3 regions of the Exiguobacterium sp. A1_3_1 genome follow, and region 2 is predicted to be linked to each of the others. Evidence: riboswitches for the same ligand, from Rfam matches in the RefSeq annotation. Region 2 holds a riboswitch; each other region holds the start of a gene.
The links. Region 2 has a riboswitch for thiamine pyrophosphate ahead of F8N00_RS09900 (3-oxoacyl-ACP reductase). Riboswitches for the same ligand answer to the same signal wherever they lie in the genome.
Positions count from the first base shown of each region.

Region 1: another riboswitch for thiamine pyrophosphate. It lies ahead of thiD (bifunctional hydroxymethylpyrimidine kinase/phosphomethylpyrimidine kinase); the one in region 2 lies ahead of F8N00_RS09900 (3-oxoacyl-ACP reductase).
Region 3: another riboswitch for thiamine pyrophosphate. It lies ahead of tenA (thiaminase II); the one in region 2 lies ahead of F8N00_RS09900 (3-oxoacyl-ACP reductase).

Region 1 covers NZ_WBYY01000038.1:15,019-20,417, reverse strand. The annotation lists gene thiE (thiamine phosphate synthase) at 1-369, opposite strand, end outside; gene thiM (hydroxyethylthiazole kinase) at 359-1,126, opposite strand; gene thiD (bifunctional hydroxymethylpyrimidine kinase/phosphomethylpyrimidine kinase) at 1,107-1,910, opposite strand; TPP riboswitch at 2,025-2,135, opposite strand; gene F8N00_RS06135 (murein hydrolase activator EnvC family protein) at 2,201-3,478, opposite strand; gene F8N00_RS06130 (murein hydrolase activator EnvC family protein) at 3,679-5,118, opposite strand; gene mce (methylmalonyl-CoA epimerase) at 5,382-5,399, shown strand, end outside.
Region 2 covers NZ_WBYY01000080.1:1,816-7,214, reverse strand. The annotation lists gene F8N00_RS09915 (ATP-binding cassette domain-containing protein) at 1-76, shown strand, start outside; gene F8N00_RS09910 (hypothetical protein) at 73-891, shown strand; gene F8N00_RS09905 (hypothetical protein) at 911-1,993, shown strand; TPP riboswitch at 2,111-2,211, shown strand; gene F8N00_RS09900 (3-oxoacyl-ACP reductase) at 2,347-3,099, shown strand; gene F8N00_RS09895 (LLM class flavin-dependent oxidoreductase) at 3,155-4,480, shown strand; gene F8N00_RS09890 (hypothetical protein) at 4,791-5,087, shown strand.
Region 3 covers NZ_WBYY01000171.1:738-6,136, forward strand. The annotation lists gene F8N00_RS14915 (glycoside hydrolase family 3 N-terminal domain-containing protein) at 95-2,011, shown strand; gene F8N00_RS14920 (hypothetical protein) at 2,042-2,338, opposite strand; gene tenA (thiaminase II) at 2,390-3,085, opposite strand; TPP riboswitch at 3,160-3,266, opposite strand; gene F8N00_RS14930 (DUF1002 domain-containing protein) at 3,460-4,341, shown strand; partial or broken gene abc-f (ribosomal protection-like ABC-F family protein) at 4,617-5,399, shown strand, end outside.

The DNA of each region.
Region 1 (5,399 bases), on a different contig from region 2:
ATAAGAGGCTCCGTCTCGTTCTGCTTCAATCGCTTGTGCAACAGTGGCTACCGACACACCAATTACAGCATCTGGTAAAAGGCGACGTGCTGCGGTTAAAGGAATGTCTTCTTGTCCGATATGCAAACCAGCTCCGACGAGTAACGCGATATCGATCCGGTCATTGATGATCAAAGGAATGTCGTGTCGATCCGTCAGTCTCTTCAACCGAACTGCCTGATCGTAGAATTCCTTTCCTTGTGCGGTTTTTTCTCGTAGTTGCACGATCGTCGCACCACCTAAAACAGCTTCCTCAACGATCGTCTCGATCGCGACGCCAGGATGGTACCGACGATCCGTCACTGCATAGATGGAGTAATCAATTGACACGTTCTGTCACCTCCACCAGTTCTTGCTCCGTCATGAGGCTGATCGCATTGAACAATTCTCGTTTAAAATCACCAAGACCTTGCGCAGAGACTGCTTGTTCTCCTGCTTTTCCCATGACGAATGTTCCGTGAACAGCCGCCTCAAACGCCGTATATCCTGCGCCGAGGAAGCTCGCAATCAAGGAAGCCGTCATACAGCCCGTACCCGTGATGTCTCCTAGACGAGGTGTTCCTACATGTAATTCCATTTCGCGCGTTCCATCCGTGATATAGTCGTTCGGACCTGTCACGACGAGGACAGATTTGTGTTTGCGAGCGAATGCACGAATACTTTCTCGATCCATCATTGCATCTCCCGCAGCATCGACTCCCTTAGTTCGTCCGTCTTCCCCAAGTAACGTCTTGATTTCAGAAGTATTTCCTTTGATGACCGTACACCCGAGATCAATGAGTTCTTTAGAAAAGGCAGTACGTAATGTCGTTGCCCCTGCTCCAACTGGATCAAGAACGATCGGGACATTCAAACGTCCCGCTTCACGGGCTGCAAGTCGTTGAGCTGCTTGCATGTCTGCATCGATCGTACCAATGTTTAAGACAAGGGCTTGCGCGAGTCTAACCATCTCTTCTACTTCGCGAATGTCTTCCGCCATGACGGGTGATGCTCCAACAGCGAGTGTGACGTTTGCGCAGTCGTTGATCGTTACCGTGTTCGTCAGATGGTGAATGAGTGGTTTGTGTTCAAGAATGGTCGTAAACATGTGTATCCCTCCAAAGTGAATGAAAATGATGTGTCGGTCCAATACCTTGTCCGAGAGCAAATCCATGACGAATCGCCTCCGTGACATAGCTCTTTGCTTGTCTTACACTATCTGTCAAATCTTCTCCAAGCGCCATCCGCGCCGCAATCGCCGCAGATAAGGTACAACCAGTTCCATGAGTATGTTGATTGTCTAACCGTTCCGATGTGAAGCGGTGTTCTACTTCCCCATCAAACAACAAATCCGTCGCAGCTCCTGAGAGATGTCCACCTTTTAGTAATACTGCCCCTGTCTGTGTAGCTAATTGATGCATCGCCAGTCGCATTTCATCTAGATTGGTGACCGATCGTCCTGTTAAACGCTCCGCTTCCGGTAAATTTGGTGTGACGAGTGTCGCAAGCGGTAAAAGCTCCGAAATCAATGCTTGTTCAGCCTCCGTCCGTAATAGGGCATGACCGCCTTTAGCGACCATGACGGGATCTAATATGATCGGAACTGTCTGTTTGCGGAGATGTGTAGCAATGACACGAATCGTCTGCGCATTCGAGACCATTCCGATTTTGATCGCATCGACACGAATGTCTGAAAAAATCGACGTTAACTGGGCATCTACGATTTCTGGAGATAACTCTTCCACCGCTTGAACACCCAACGTATTTTGCGCCGTGACAGCTGTCAGGACGCTCATTCCATAAACGCCTAAAGCTGAAAATGTTTTTAAATCTGCTTGAATCCCAGCTCCACCACCGGAGTCGGATCCCGCAATCGTCAGTACATGTTTCATATTCTTTTCACCTTCCCATCGAGCAATATAAGGGAGTCGTGACCGACAAAAAAGCGTCGACCGCTGTAAAAAAGCAGTCGACGCTATACGAAAGCGTTATACACGCATTCCGGTATCCGTTCGGCTCAACTTTCCTACGCTGGTATTATCCAGTTCAGGTAATAGGGTCGAAAACAGATTGGTTTTCCTCTCAGCCGGATTCCTCCAGCTCCCCTAGTTGCTCAAGTATTCGTTTCGCCTTAACTGTAGCACAGCAGCAAAAAAAAAACGAGCCGAAGCCCGTTTTTTGATTACAGATATGCCAATGGATTCACTGCATTCAGAGGAGAAGAAGCACTATATTGATAACCTCCGACATGTAGTTCGAAATGTAAGTGTGGTCCTGTTGAATTTCCTGTACTACCAAGTGTTCCGACTTGCTGACCTTGAGAGACCGTTTGTCCTGCATGAACAGATAATGAGCTCATATGAGCGTAAACCGTCGTATAGACTTTTCCATCCAAGAAATGCGAAATCATGACGTGGTTTCCGTAAGGTCCACCACCTGATGCTGTAATGACGGTTCCGGCTGCTGCTGCGACGATCGGAGATCCGACGGGACCTTTGAAATCGACGCCATTATGGAATGTATAACCGTTTGCTCCACTAGCTGGTCCGAACCCTTGTGATACCCCACCAGAAGATGGTCGGACAAATTTCCCACCACCTGAAGCGATTGGTGTTGTATCTGAACTTGTTGATTCTGTATTCTTATTGGCTTGTTTTGCTGCTTGAGCACTTGCTTTAGCAGCTTTTTCAGCTGCCGCTTTCTCTGCTGCTGCTTTTTCAGCCGCTGCTTTAGCCGCTGCCTTCGCTGCCGCAATCGCACGTTCTTGCGCTTCGAGAGTCGCTTGCAGTTCTTTTGCGTCTAACAGTTCTGTCGTAAACTTCGTCTTCCCTTTTCGTAATTTTTTGAGTGTAGCACTACGCTCTTTCATTTGAACTTTTAACGCTTTTTTTTGTTCAAGCAATACTTTCTTTTCTTGCATTTGCTCCGCTTTTTTCTCAACAAGTGCTTGCTTTGCTTCTGCTAATTTTTGTTGTGTCGCGATGTAATCTGAAATCATTTTATCATCTTGTTCAGCAATCTTTTTACCCGCCATGACACGGCTGAATAAATCACCTAAATCCTTTGATCCAAAAATGACTTCTTCCCACTTAATCGAATTTCCATCGTTTTCTTGGAAAACACGTAAACGATCACCGAGTAGTTCTTCCTGCTTCTGTAGCATCTCCTCGTAACGAACAATGTCTGCCTTTAACTCATCGATTCGATTGCTTAACTGTTTAATTTGTTTATTTTTTTCGGAAACTTGGAAAATCTTTTCGTTAATCGCTGCGTCGATTCGATTGATTTGACGTTGTTCTTTTGAAATTTTAGCTTCTTGCTTTTTAATCGCTTTTTCTAATTTACGTTGTTCAGCGGCATTTTCAGCCTTTTTTTCTTTAATCGTTGCTGCCGCGATCGGTTGTGTACCTGTTGTAAGTAATGCCCCTAAAACAATGGTAGAAATTAGTTTTTTTAGCATATATCGTTTTCCTCACTTATGTATTTTCATTTTTTATTATAGTATTCAAGTTTCTCTCATATCTGAAATAGATTATAGCACCCTAATCGTTTCAAAAAAATTTCATTTACATTTCAAGTGAAAACGTTTTTTTGTAATATATATATTTCTTATCAAATATAAAAAAAAGAACCGTTGCATATGCAACGATTCTTAACTGTTTAAAACATAGTCATTGGATTTACTGAGTTAGCTGGACCTGTTGCACTGTAGCTGTATCCACCAACGTGAATTTCGAAGTGCAAGTGTGGACCTGTTGAGTTTCCTGTGCTACCACGTGTACCGATTTGTTGACCTTGGCTGACGCGTTGACCTGCACTAGCGTTCAATGAACTCATATGTGCATAGACTGTCGTATATGTCTTCCCGTTCAATTGGTGAGCAATCATGATGTGATTTCCGTAAGGTCCGCCACCTGATGCTGTAATGACTGTACCAGTTGCAGCTGCAACGATCGGCGTGCCAACTGGACCACCGAAGTCAATCCCGTTATGGAACGTATAACCGTTTTCTCCGCCTGCAGAACCATACCCTTGTGTCACAGCACCAGCAGTTGGATGAATGAAGAGTCCGCCTGATGATGGTGACGGTTTAGGTGTCGCAGGAGCTGACGGTGCTGGCGCAGTTGGTGCTGGTGTAGATGGTTTTGGTGCCGATTGTTTCGACGAACCAGAAGGTTTTGCTGATTGCGCTGCCTTCTCTTGTGCTGCTTGCTGAGCTGCCGCTTCTTTAGCTGCTTGTTGTTCCGCTTCTTTCTGAGCTGCTGCTTGAGCTGCTTCAGCTTCTGCTCGTGCTTTTGCTTCACGTGCCGCTTGAGCTTGACGCTCTTTTTCGATTCGAGCTTCTCGTTCACGCGCTGCTTTTTCAGCTGCAATCGCTTTTTCTTGAGCGATCAAAATTTGCTGGACTTCTTTTGCATCCATCAATTGTGTTTCGAACTTTTCTTTTTTCTTACGTAGTTCTTTTAAGCGTTTGTTCCGCTCTTTTAATTGTGATTCAAGATCCGCTTGTTGACGTTTTAATTCTTTTTTCTCAACGACCAACTGCGCTTTCTTTTCTTTTACTTTTTGTTGCGCATCCGCTAATTGTTTTTGCGTATTTTGGTAATCCGTGATCATTTTATCATCTTGTTTTGAAATGGATTTCCCTGCCATGACACGGCTTACGAGGTCACCAACGTTTTTAGCGCCAAAGATGACTTCTTCCCATTTAATTGAGTTTCCATCATTCTCTTGCATGACACGAAGACGATCACCGAGTAGTTTTTCTTGGCGTTTTAGTTTCGCTTTATATTTCTCGATTTCTTTTCCAAGCTCAACGATTTCACGTTCTGTTGCTTTGATTTGACGATCTTTTGTTTCGACAGCAAAGATTTTTTCGTTCAACGCTTCGTCTAGTCGATTGACTTCTTGCTGTGTTTTAGAGATTTTTTGACCTTCTTGATTAACAGAAGACTCTAAGTTTTTTTGCTTTTTAGCATTGTCTTGTTGCTGTTGTTCGTTTTTGGCTTTCTGTTCACTTAAATCGTCTGCTGCTGCAAAATGAGGTGCTGATGAAAGAACCAGTGCGGAAACGATGAGCGACGCGAACGTTTTTTTCATGTAGTATTCCCTCTTTTTCTGTAGTGTATGTTTTATGATTTATCGTAGAATATTTAAGTTAAATTTAAATTCTGTAATCTTTTTTCTTTTTTATAAGAACGTTTTTGATTATAGCATTCATTCCTCTTCCATAATATTTCAGTGATATTTCAATTTAAATAAATCTTTCCTCTTCTATGTAATAGAAACATTTGGAAGGTAACTCATCGTTGCAACTTTGGAGTGTTTTTGGGAAACTGAAGCGAACAGAAGGAGGATATCATATGAAATTAGACCACACT
Region 2 (5,399 bases):
AGATGACTCGGAAGAGATGCGTGAGCTTTACGGGAAATCAGTACAGGATCGAATGAGGGAGGTTTATCAGACATGAAGAAATTCTTTATGCTATCAAACGAGGAAATCAAGCGAAGCTTCAAACTATACCTTTCGATATTGACGATGTTAGTGATTGTTGAACTCACATCGGTCGTATATCAGGTTCTTCATTATCAATCTAAGCTGGAGGATTTGATGAAAAAAGAGCGACTTACGGAAATGGAAGCCGTTGATCAATTGAATGGACCGTTGACGTTTGGCGATGCGACCAACTACTTCAAGTACATGATTGCCATCGGTATCATGTTCACGATTCTATATGCCTTTCAAATTTGGTACCGCGATTGGTATGGCGAGTCCAAGTACATCTACCGTTTATTGATGTTGCCGGGTAAACGCATCACAATCCTCTTATCCAAACTGACAACAGTATTGGTATTTGTGTGTGGTTTCATGGGCATCCAGTGGATCACGATTCTTCTAAGTCGTCGACTCTACGAATGGTTACTCCCGGAACATTTACAAGCAGCATCCAAAATCATCGGGGAGTCAGCTGCGTTGAACATGCTCTATACCTTTAATGTGATCGATACATTCGTTATTTTAGCGGTCGCACTCTTCGTCATCACGATGGTCTTCTTGTTCGTCTTAACAGAGCGGTCCTACCAAAAAGGGAAAGCCTTGGTGACGATCGCAAAGGATGTAGCGCTCTTGATCGTACCATTCATTGCATTACGTTACTTATTTGATTTGACTAGCATTCTCGTCCCGAATCAACAAGTATTCGTCTATCTTTCCTTTATCCTCATCTATTTTGCATATATAAGTTGGAAATGTGTTCGACTATTGAACCATAAAGTATCTATTTAATCATTAGAAGGAGGAAGTCATGAGACGATATAAAGAAATGATTATCGTAGGAGGTATTGCTGGCGTCACCTTACTCAGTTATTTTGGTTACGCCGTAAGCATTAAAGGATCGGATTATGAAGTCGAGAGTATACGAAAAGAAAATGCAGAAGCTCTTAAAAAAGTAAACATCGAAATTGAAAATGGAGACATCAAGCCTACTCAATACAATATCCAATTGGACGGTCAAATCCATAGTGAGTCGCAGAACTATATCACAGGGTTGTTCAATAGCTACGCTGCAGACTTCCCTGCTGATTTCTATCGCTTTCTTTCTAAGGAAGACGTATTTACTAGTGAAATGGGCTCGCGGACATACGGAATTGAAGTAAAGGCATCTCAGTTGAACTATCATTCTTATGACAAAAGTACACAGAAACAATTTAAAAAGACGCTTTCTCATCGTTTAACGGTACCGGATCGTGAAATGGCTGACATCCGTGTCTTCCATCAAGACGGCATGAACGTATACGTCCAACGGGATGATCATGGAGCAAAGGAAAAATCGACGGTGTTATTACTCAACCTTGCAAAAGGAAAAGTGGAGACGCTTCAATCCAAGCAACTCAAGACTAATCAAGAGCGTCATTATGTGGCAGTGAACGACTATGGAATTGTCTATCGTGAAATCGCATATGATGCGGAAGGGGTAGAAAAAGATAGCGCTTATTATCTAGATAACGGCAAAGGCATCAAACGAATCAAAGCACTTGATGCGTATGCAGCGGAAGGGAACTTTAATGCTGATGAAAATAGCCAATCACTGATCGCTTACGGTACGTTTGATTCAGAAAAAAGTAAAAGCATCAAATGGAGTACCTATGACTTTAAGACGAATCAAGTCAAGCAACATCAAGTGGAAGGGCAGCGTGCTTACCGCTTCAATGGCTCCTATACGATGATTGCGCAGGGAAAGCTATACCATATCGCTAATATCAATGATTCGGATTTCCAAGTCACGGTAATCGATACGAAAAATGAATCGATTTCGTATCAAGGAATCATCAAAGATAAAAATGCTAAAAAGAATCGTTTGGTACAGGATGTCACTGTATCGGAGTAATCGTGATGGACTCATGATTCACCTCGTTTACTCGCTTTTTAGAATACTAGAAATGAATTTATCTGTCAGAATCATTGACAGGGGTTTTCAAGACCACTACAGTGAAGATAACTTAAATAGAATCACTAGGGGTGTTATTAAACTGAGATGAGTAGCTACTCAAACCCTTTGAACCTGAACTAGGTCGTACTAGCGTAGGGAAGTGTAAACTCTGATGAACAAGCGGAGACGATGATATCGTTCTTTGCTATGTGATTATTTAGATGTGCGCAACTTTCCTTTTGGAGAGTTGCGTTTTTTTGTTTACTACTTCGCTATTTAAGTTGCAAAAATGGATGAGGGAGTGGACAAGAATGAGCAGAACAGTATTAGTGACAGGAAGTAGCCGAGGACTTGGGGCGACGATTGCAAGGGTGTTAGTGAACAATGGATTTAAAGTGGTGATTAATTACTATAAAAGCAAGGAGGCAGCAGAAAAGCTTGTGAGCGAACTGGGAGCAGAGAATGCACTTGCCTTGTATGCAGATGTTACGAAGCGGGAAGATGTTGAGAGCATGATGCAATACGCAACAGCACATTATGGTCAAATCGATGTTGTCGTCAATAATGCACTAGTAGATTTTAAATTTGATCCGGTTGCTCAAAAATCGTTCATCGATTTAGAGTGGGAAGATTATCAAAAGCAACTTGATGGAACGCTAAAAGCAGCTTTTTTCACCATCCAAAGTGTCCTGCCGCAATTTATGGAACGACATAGCGGTAGTATCATCAGCATTGGAACAAACCTTTATCAAAACCCAGTTGTTCCTTATCATGAATACACAACAGCAAAAGCAGGCTTAATAGGATTTACTCGCAATCTGGCCGCAGAACTAGGTCAATATGGCATAAACGTGAATGTCGTCTCCGGTGGATTGTTGAAAGTAACAGATGCGAGTGCTGTGACAACCGCTGAAGTATTCGACTTAATTGCCCAATCGACCCCATTGAAAAGAGTGACGAGTCCAGAAGAAGTAGCGCAAATGGTCGCCTTCCTGGCATCAGAAGCAGCATCTGGGATTACCGGTCAAAACGTAACGGTCGATGGTGGGTTAACGATGAATTGAAGCGGGCGTTTTAAAAGATTCTCAGCTTGTCAGAGAAGGGATTCGTGAATAGCAGATGACGAATAAAAATCAGTTAAATATTGGCGTTTTGTTATATGGATGTGGTCATCATCAAGCCGCATGGTTAATGCCTGATTCCGCGATTAAAGAGATCGGCGAGAGCCGCTATTATCAGCGTTTGGCTCAAATTGCGGAAGGCGGATGTTTGGATGCAGTATTTTTTGCTGACAATCAATCCTTTCCGGCTAACAATGCGACGGATTTACCTGCCTTTTGGTTGGATCCTTTAATTAATCTAACGGCTATTTCTCAAGTGACGGATCATATAGGATTAGTCTCTACGATATCGAGCACGTTCTCCAATCCGTATACAGCAGCAAGGCAACTTCTAAGCCTTGATCACGTAACGAAGGGGAGGGTAGGCTGGAACTTAGTGACCTCGATGACGGATTGGGAAGCACTAAACCACGGAATGGATTCACTTCCACCGAGGGAAGAGCGGTATAAAAAGGCGGACGAATTCGCTACATTGATGGAGAAGCTATTTTTATCCTGGAATCAAGCGGCTTTTCTCGCGGATCGATCAACTAATCGATTGATTGAGCCTGAAAAAATCCAACCTATTCATCATACCGAAACCTACTTCAGTGTAAAAGGTCCCTTGTCTGCGCCGCGAAGTCCCCAAGGAAAGCCAGTAGCGATGCAGGCAGGTGCGTCAGAACAAGGAATCGCCCTAGCAGCAAAACATGCCGATGCTGTCTATTCTGTGTCATGGAATTTTAGACAAGCCCATGCTTTTCGTGAAAAACTCCATAAACAAATTAAACAAACTGAATCACCCAATCGGAAGATTAAGATATACCCAGGCTTAGTAACGTATGTTGGGAAAACAAGAGAAGAGGCACTAGCCAAAAAAGGCGAACTAGATGAAAAATTACCGGTTGCCAATGCATTAAAACAATTGAGTTTCTTTTTACAACAGGACTGCTCCACATGGGATCTCGAAGCAAAGATTCCGATCTTACCATCAATTGAAGAATTTTCAGGACCCATTGGACGCTATCAAACGATTCTAGAGATTATCGAAGATACGGATCCAACTCTAAAAGAATTGCTAGGTTATTTGGCAGCGGGAGGAGGACACCTGACATTGATTGGTACTCCGGAAGAAATTGTGGATCAGATGGAAACTTGGTTTAACGAAGGAGTGGCAGATGGCTTCAACTTAATGCCACCGTCACTACCATCAAGTTTGGAAGATTTTGTAGACATGATCATTCCTGAGTTACAAAAAAGAGGATTGTTTAAAGAGTCCTATCAAAGTACTACGCTTCGAGAACATCTAAGTTTAATTGATAAATTAGATAAAAACTTTAGCTAAATTCCGAAAAAATTTCGAAGAAATCCTTGAAGACCCGAACATGAGTCGGCGTTACTTTCGATTGACGAACTTGATGTCGGAAATGGATGGAACGATCCAAATCTCATTGCTGCAAAATCTCGAATGGAAGCTCATCATCCAGAGGAAATTGAATTATATCGTGAAATCTCACAGGTGCGATTATGAAGCTGTCAAAAATATAATTACACTTATTTAATTGTTAAAAAAGTGGTTTTTGTAGTATAATAAACACATTTTTTAAGATTAAAATGGTATATTTTTCTTATACTAATTAAAGGGGTGCTCTTGTATGACTGGTGTTTTTGATTCCTTAAATTCCATTTTTTATTTATTAGGTTTTTTAGTTTTAGTAAATGTAATCTTCTTAGCTGTTCGATCTAAAATTTCATCTTTTATATACATATCATTCAATACAGTGGTTCTCGCCATTGTTTCAATTATATTGTTTTTCAAAGCAAGTTCTCTGACTGATGATCTGAATATGGATGGTTCTAGCCTACCGTTTTGTTTAACGGTTTTCATCGGTATTCTTGCTGTTATAGCAATTCCATTAGGTCTTAAAAACAAAAAAGCGAAGAACTCTTAAGTTCTTCGTTTTGTTTTTAAGTAAGGATGGTCAAGACCTGAAAAAGAAGAATTAACTTAAATATACAAGGTTCTCTTTGAGAAAATCTAAAAAAAGATTCTTCTGCTGATCATTTTACATGAACAGCTGTTATCAGAAAATTGATGTAAACGTACAATAATCAGTAACAAAATACGGAAGAAACTACAAAATCGCCACTTCAAGATCGAGAAGAAGTTGGAAAGGATTGTTCGTAAGAAAGTTTCGCTTGATCTTGACGTGGCTTTACATAAGCGTTTGAAGCATATCGCGCTCGAGAATGACATGAATTGT
Region 3 (5,399 bases), on a different contig from region 2:
ACGAATAAAATATTGTTTTAAAACAAACACCTTGCTATACTGTCCGTATTGAAAAGAATTCCAGTCACGGTTTGACTAAAGGAGGACGTACATCATGAAAAAAATCGGACAGTTCACGTTAACAGCCGGACTCGCAGCAGTACTCGTCTCAAGTAGTTTACCTGTCATGGCAGATGCAGGATCTTCAGACGATCGGATCAGTCACAAAATCGACACGATGACACTCGAACAAAAAATCGGGCAGATGATCATGCCGGACTTCCGACAGTGGAATGGCAGCAATCATACGTCGCTTGCCCCAGAAGTCGCGAACATCATCGATCGCTATGATTTAGGCGGCGTCATCTTGTTTGCTGAGAACGTCAGCGAAACCGAACAGACGACGAAACTCGTTCATGATCTGCAAGAAGTCGTCAAACAAGATGCTAGCAACGATATTCCGCTCTTCGTCACGATCGACCAAGAAGGTGGAATCGTTACTCGGCTCGGAACAGGGACGAACTTACCTGGCAACATGGCGTTAGGTGCGACCCGCAGTAGCACATATGCCAATGATGCCGGTCATATCATCGGTTCGGAACTGCGTGCGCTCGGCATCAATGTCAACTTTGGTCCGGTTCTCGACGTCAACAGCAATCCTGGAAATCCTGTCATTGGTGTCCGCTCGTTCTCGAGTGATCCGGCGCTCGTCGGCACACTCGGTTCCGCTCTAATGAAGGGAATTCAGTCTGAAGGTGTCGCGGCGACCGCCAAACACTTCCCGGGTCACGGCGATACGGCGACCGATTCCCACTATGGATTACCGGTCGTTGACCGGTCCCTGCAGGAGCTAGAACAAGTCGAGCTCGTACCGTTCAAGCGAGCTATTGCTGAAGACATCGATATGATCATGACAGGACACATCGGGATGCCGCAAATCGAACCTGAAGTCGTCACGTCGATAAATGGTACCTTCCCTTTACCTGCGACGTTATCGGATGATGTCATCACGGGCGTACTGCGCGAAAAACTTGGCTACGATGGCATCGTCATCACAGACGCGTTGAACATGCAGGCGATCGCCGACAACTTTACGGAATCAGAAGCCGTCTTAAAGACGTTTGACGCCGGTGTCGATATCGCGCTCATGCCGACGATCCTTCGTTCCGAGCAGGATGTCACAAAACTCGACCGGATTTTCAAGGATGTGATCGCAGCAGTCAAAGATGGTCGCCTCTCAGAGGAACGAATCGATCAATCGGTTGAGCGGATTCTGACACTGAAAGCAGAACGCGGAATTTGGAACGGTACGACTGACACGACATCCCTAGCTGAAAAAATCGCGCAATCGGACCAAATCGTCGGCAGTCCCGAGCATAAAGCAAAAGAACGTGCGATGACGGAAGCCGCGGTCACACTCGTGAAAAATGATCAGCGGACCTTACCATTCAAACCGAAAAAGAATGCTAACGTTCTTGTGATCGCTCCTGCGGCGGATCAAACGGACAGCATGAAAAAGACGATCGCTTCCCTACCGAAGAATCGGAACTGGCACGTGACGACAGCGAATTACTCGGCTACTACGCTACCGCTCGACCAAAACCCGACATTACGGGCGCAACTCGATGCAGCAGATTACATCATCGTCGGTTCCAACGTCAACACGAGTGCTAAACTACTCCCTACTGCACCAGAACAAGCGATTCCGGCTTCGATCTTCCGCTATGTGAAACAAACGGATACACCATCCGTCCTGCTCAGTCTCCGTAACCCATACGATGTCGCCGTTCAACCGGACGCACCGGCACACGTCCTCGTCTATGGCTTCAAAGGCGATCCAAACGGTCCAGACTCCGAAGCAGGCAATCTAAAATCAGCGGGACCGAACCTGCCTGCAGGTATCCGCGCAATCTTCGGAACGTTCAAACCGCAAGGCACTTTACCGGTTGATGTGCCGGTCTTTAAGAACGGTGTCTTTACCGATCAACTGCATCTCGAATTCGGTGACGGCTTTAAAAACTGGAAAAAATGATGACGTGATACACCAAAAGACCGAAGCTCCTTAAAGGATGCCTCGGTCTTTTAATGATTGATACGGATATTCAGCTTCTTCTTTCGCACGATGGTAGACGCGGTATAACCAATAAGTCAGCAGTGCATAGACGACGATGACAAGAACAGCAGAAATATAGCTTCCCATGCTATACGCTACCTTGAAGTTTCGAGTCGATGCGGATATACCGGATAACACGATCAACGTTGGGATGATAAGTCCTACAAATCTTACTTTGACTTTATCAAGCATTCGTTGCATAGCATATGCCGCGAGGATTACGAGTGTGATGACTATGATTTCCATTCCAATCCCTACTCTCACTAAATGGTATTCCTAATTCTACCATCTAGTGATTCAAGAAGATACCGCTCGTGCTGGAATCGTTTCGTAAACTGACGCAAATGTCTCTTCCGTCCACCCCATGTGCCAGAAGAGTAACTCATAGTAACAACTCGTCACGAAATGACGTTTCATCCGCTCGCGTTCCGTCGGGCTCGCTTGCTCCGCCAGCGCATCAAGCCGTGCAATCTGTTCAAAGACGACCTTTTCAAACCATTCCGAGCTATACGTGTCGATCCATTGCTGATAGATTTTTTCTTCCGGTGTACACGTTAGTAATTGTTGCCCGACTTCATAATACAACCAGTAACATGGCAAGATGGCAGCAATCGTCTCACCGAGCGTTCCTTCACTCGCATGATGCATGTGCGAGACATACGCATATGCTGTCGGTGCCGGTTCAAATGCTTCAAGATCTGCTTCCGTAATACCGAGCGGCTCAAAAAATGATTGATGTAAGCTCAACTCTGCCTCGTAAGTCGAAGTAGCATGCTCGGCAAGTGTCGCAATCGTCGCGAAGTCGTCTGCTTTTGACGCTGCCTTCGCTTGAATCTTCGCAAAGTGTTTTAAGTAATAGGCATCCTGCATGACGTAATGCCGAAATTTCGAGAGCGGTAACGTCCCCTCCCCGATTCCTTGTACGAATGGGTGCGTAAAACTACTATCCCAATACGCTTGTGCCGCTTGTTTGATTTCTTGTGTGAATGTCATGATCTCATCCTCCTCGTTTAGTTATGAAACGAAAAAACACCACCCCGAAACACACGGGCATGGCGCAAGAAGAACAAGACTTGACGCCACTTCCCTCCGTAAGTACGAACTTAATCAGGTTCAAAGGGTCCGAACGTCTTCGTTCGTCTCAGTCGGTCTACCGACTCCCCTAGTGGTCATTATTCGATTCAAATTCACTATAGCATGCTGAAAACGGAAGTCAAGTTGTCTCCTTTTCGCTATACTATGGAGTGTCAGAAGACGGATATCGTCTCCATCTGCAGACCGATTCCGAACAGACATCGTTCCCGTACACTAAATTTAGTACCTGATACTATAATTCATTCTGTTACTTACAATTGGAGGATTTCATTATGCATACACCAACAAAAATCATGGCATCAGCCGTTATCGCTTCTGCTTTATTACTCCCAACAGCCGCATCCGCCGAACAAGTCGTCGATAAGACGATCGTCACACTCGGGGAGTCGCTCGGCGCAAAAGATAAAGCATGGGTGCTTTCACGTCTCAATGCACCGGAAGGGATCACACCGATCATCGCCACTTCTGCTGACGAGGAAAAATATCTCGGGAAAAACATCCCACAGTCGCAAAAAGGCGGCAACATGTATTCGTCGGCTAAAATCGAACTGACGGAAAAAGGAGATGGACTCTCCGTCTCGACGGAAAACATCACATGGGTGACGAAGGATATGTATCTCAACGCTCTCGTCACAGCGGGTGTCAAAGATGCCGACATCACGATTACTTCCCCTTACAAGGTGACCGGGACATCGGCACTGACAGGAATAATGAAGGCGTACGATCAAACTTCCGCTGAAACCGGGATAAAGTTAAGTGACGAACGCAAGGATCTAGCACAGCAAGAATTATCAGTCACATCAGACGTTGGAAAAACGGTCGGAACGGATAAGGTGGCTGACTTGATGAATGAGATCAAGGCTGAGATCGCCAATCAAAAACCGGAAACCAAAGTCGAAATCGAAAACCTGATCGTCCAAGTCATTCAAAACAACAATATCCAGTTGTCTGACGCACAAATGGACCGGCTGACGAATCTGTTCAATCAAATGGAGCAAGCGAACATCAACTGGGGACAAATCGAGAGTGGATTGAAAAATGCGGGACAAGACATCCACGCGTTCGCAACTTCAGAAGAAACGAAAGGTTTCTTCGCTAAATTATTCGATGGACTCAGTGACTTCTTCAGCTCGATTGCTGGCGTGTTCAAATAATTCAGACTTCCGTAACTGAAAAAAAAATAGTAAACTTGAGATATCTGAAACGAAAGGTGGTGTGAAAAGATGGACTTTGCCGCGTGCAAACACTGGTTGATGGAACAATTGTATCTGTTGCGCGCGATTTTTCATGGAATGGCGTTCTAAAGCACCCGTCTGCCCTTTTTAGAACTTCATGATTGAAAAATACAGCAAAGCGCATCTTTCACACGTGATGGAGAGTGCTATTTGCGCTCTCCTTTTTTTGATGCGCGCGAAAGGATCAATTGATTATGATGATTTGCGACATTAAACACCTAACCAAACAATTCGGAGGCGAAACGATCTTAACGGATGTTTCCCTCTTCTTAAACGAACACGACCGTGTCGGTCTAATTGGACGAAACGGGAGTGGCAAGACGACATTACTCCGCTTGCTTGCTCGCCTTGAGCAACCGGACGGTGGTGTCATCTATCAAAAGAGCGGTTTGACGATCGGCTATTTGGAACAACTTCCTGTATATAGTGAGACGATGACCGGACTCGACGTCCTTTGGACAGCGTTTGAAGACATCCTCGCGATCCGTTCTCGGATGCAACAGTTGGAGCAAATGATGGCGACAGCACCAGAGAATCTTGATGCGTTACTCGCACGATATGCGGAAGCGACGAATGCGTTCGAACAAAAGGATGGCTATCTACTCGACTCGAAAATCGAGCGCATGGTGAACGGGTTACACCTTCGTCCGTTACTCACTCGTCCTTTCCACCAGTTGAGCGGTGGTGAACAGACGAAGATTTGTCTCGGTCGCATGTTACTCATGGAGCCAAATCTGCTCATTCTTGACGAACCGACGAACCATCTTGATTTAGCTGCCGTGGAATGGCTGGAGCAGTTCTTACGGGACTACACAGGAACCATCCTGCTCGTCTCTCACGACCGGGTCTTCTTAGACGCCGTCGTCACCTCGATCGTTGAACTCGAGGATGGTGAACTGACAACCTATATAGGGAATTACAGCGCGTTCGTCGTCGAACGAGAACGTCGCTTGATGGAACAGTTCCACGCCTACCAA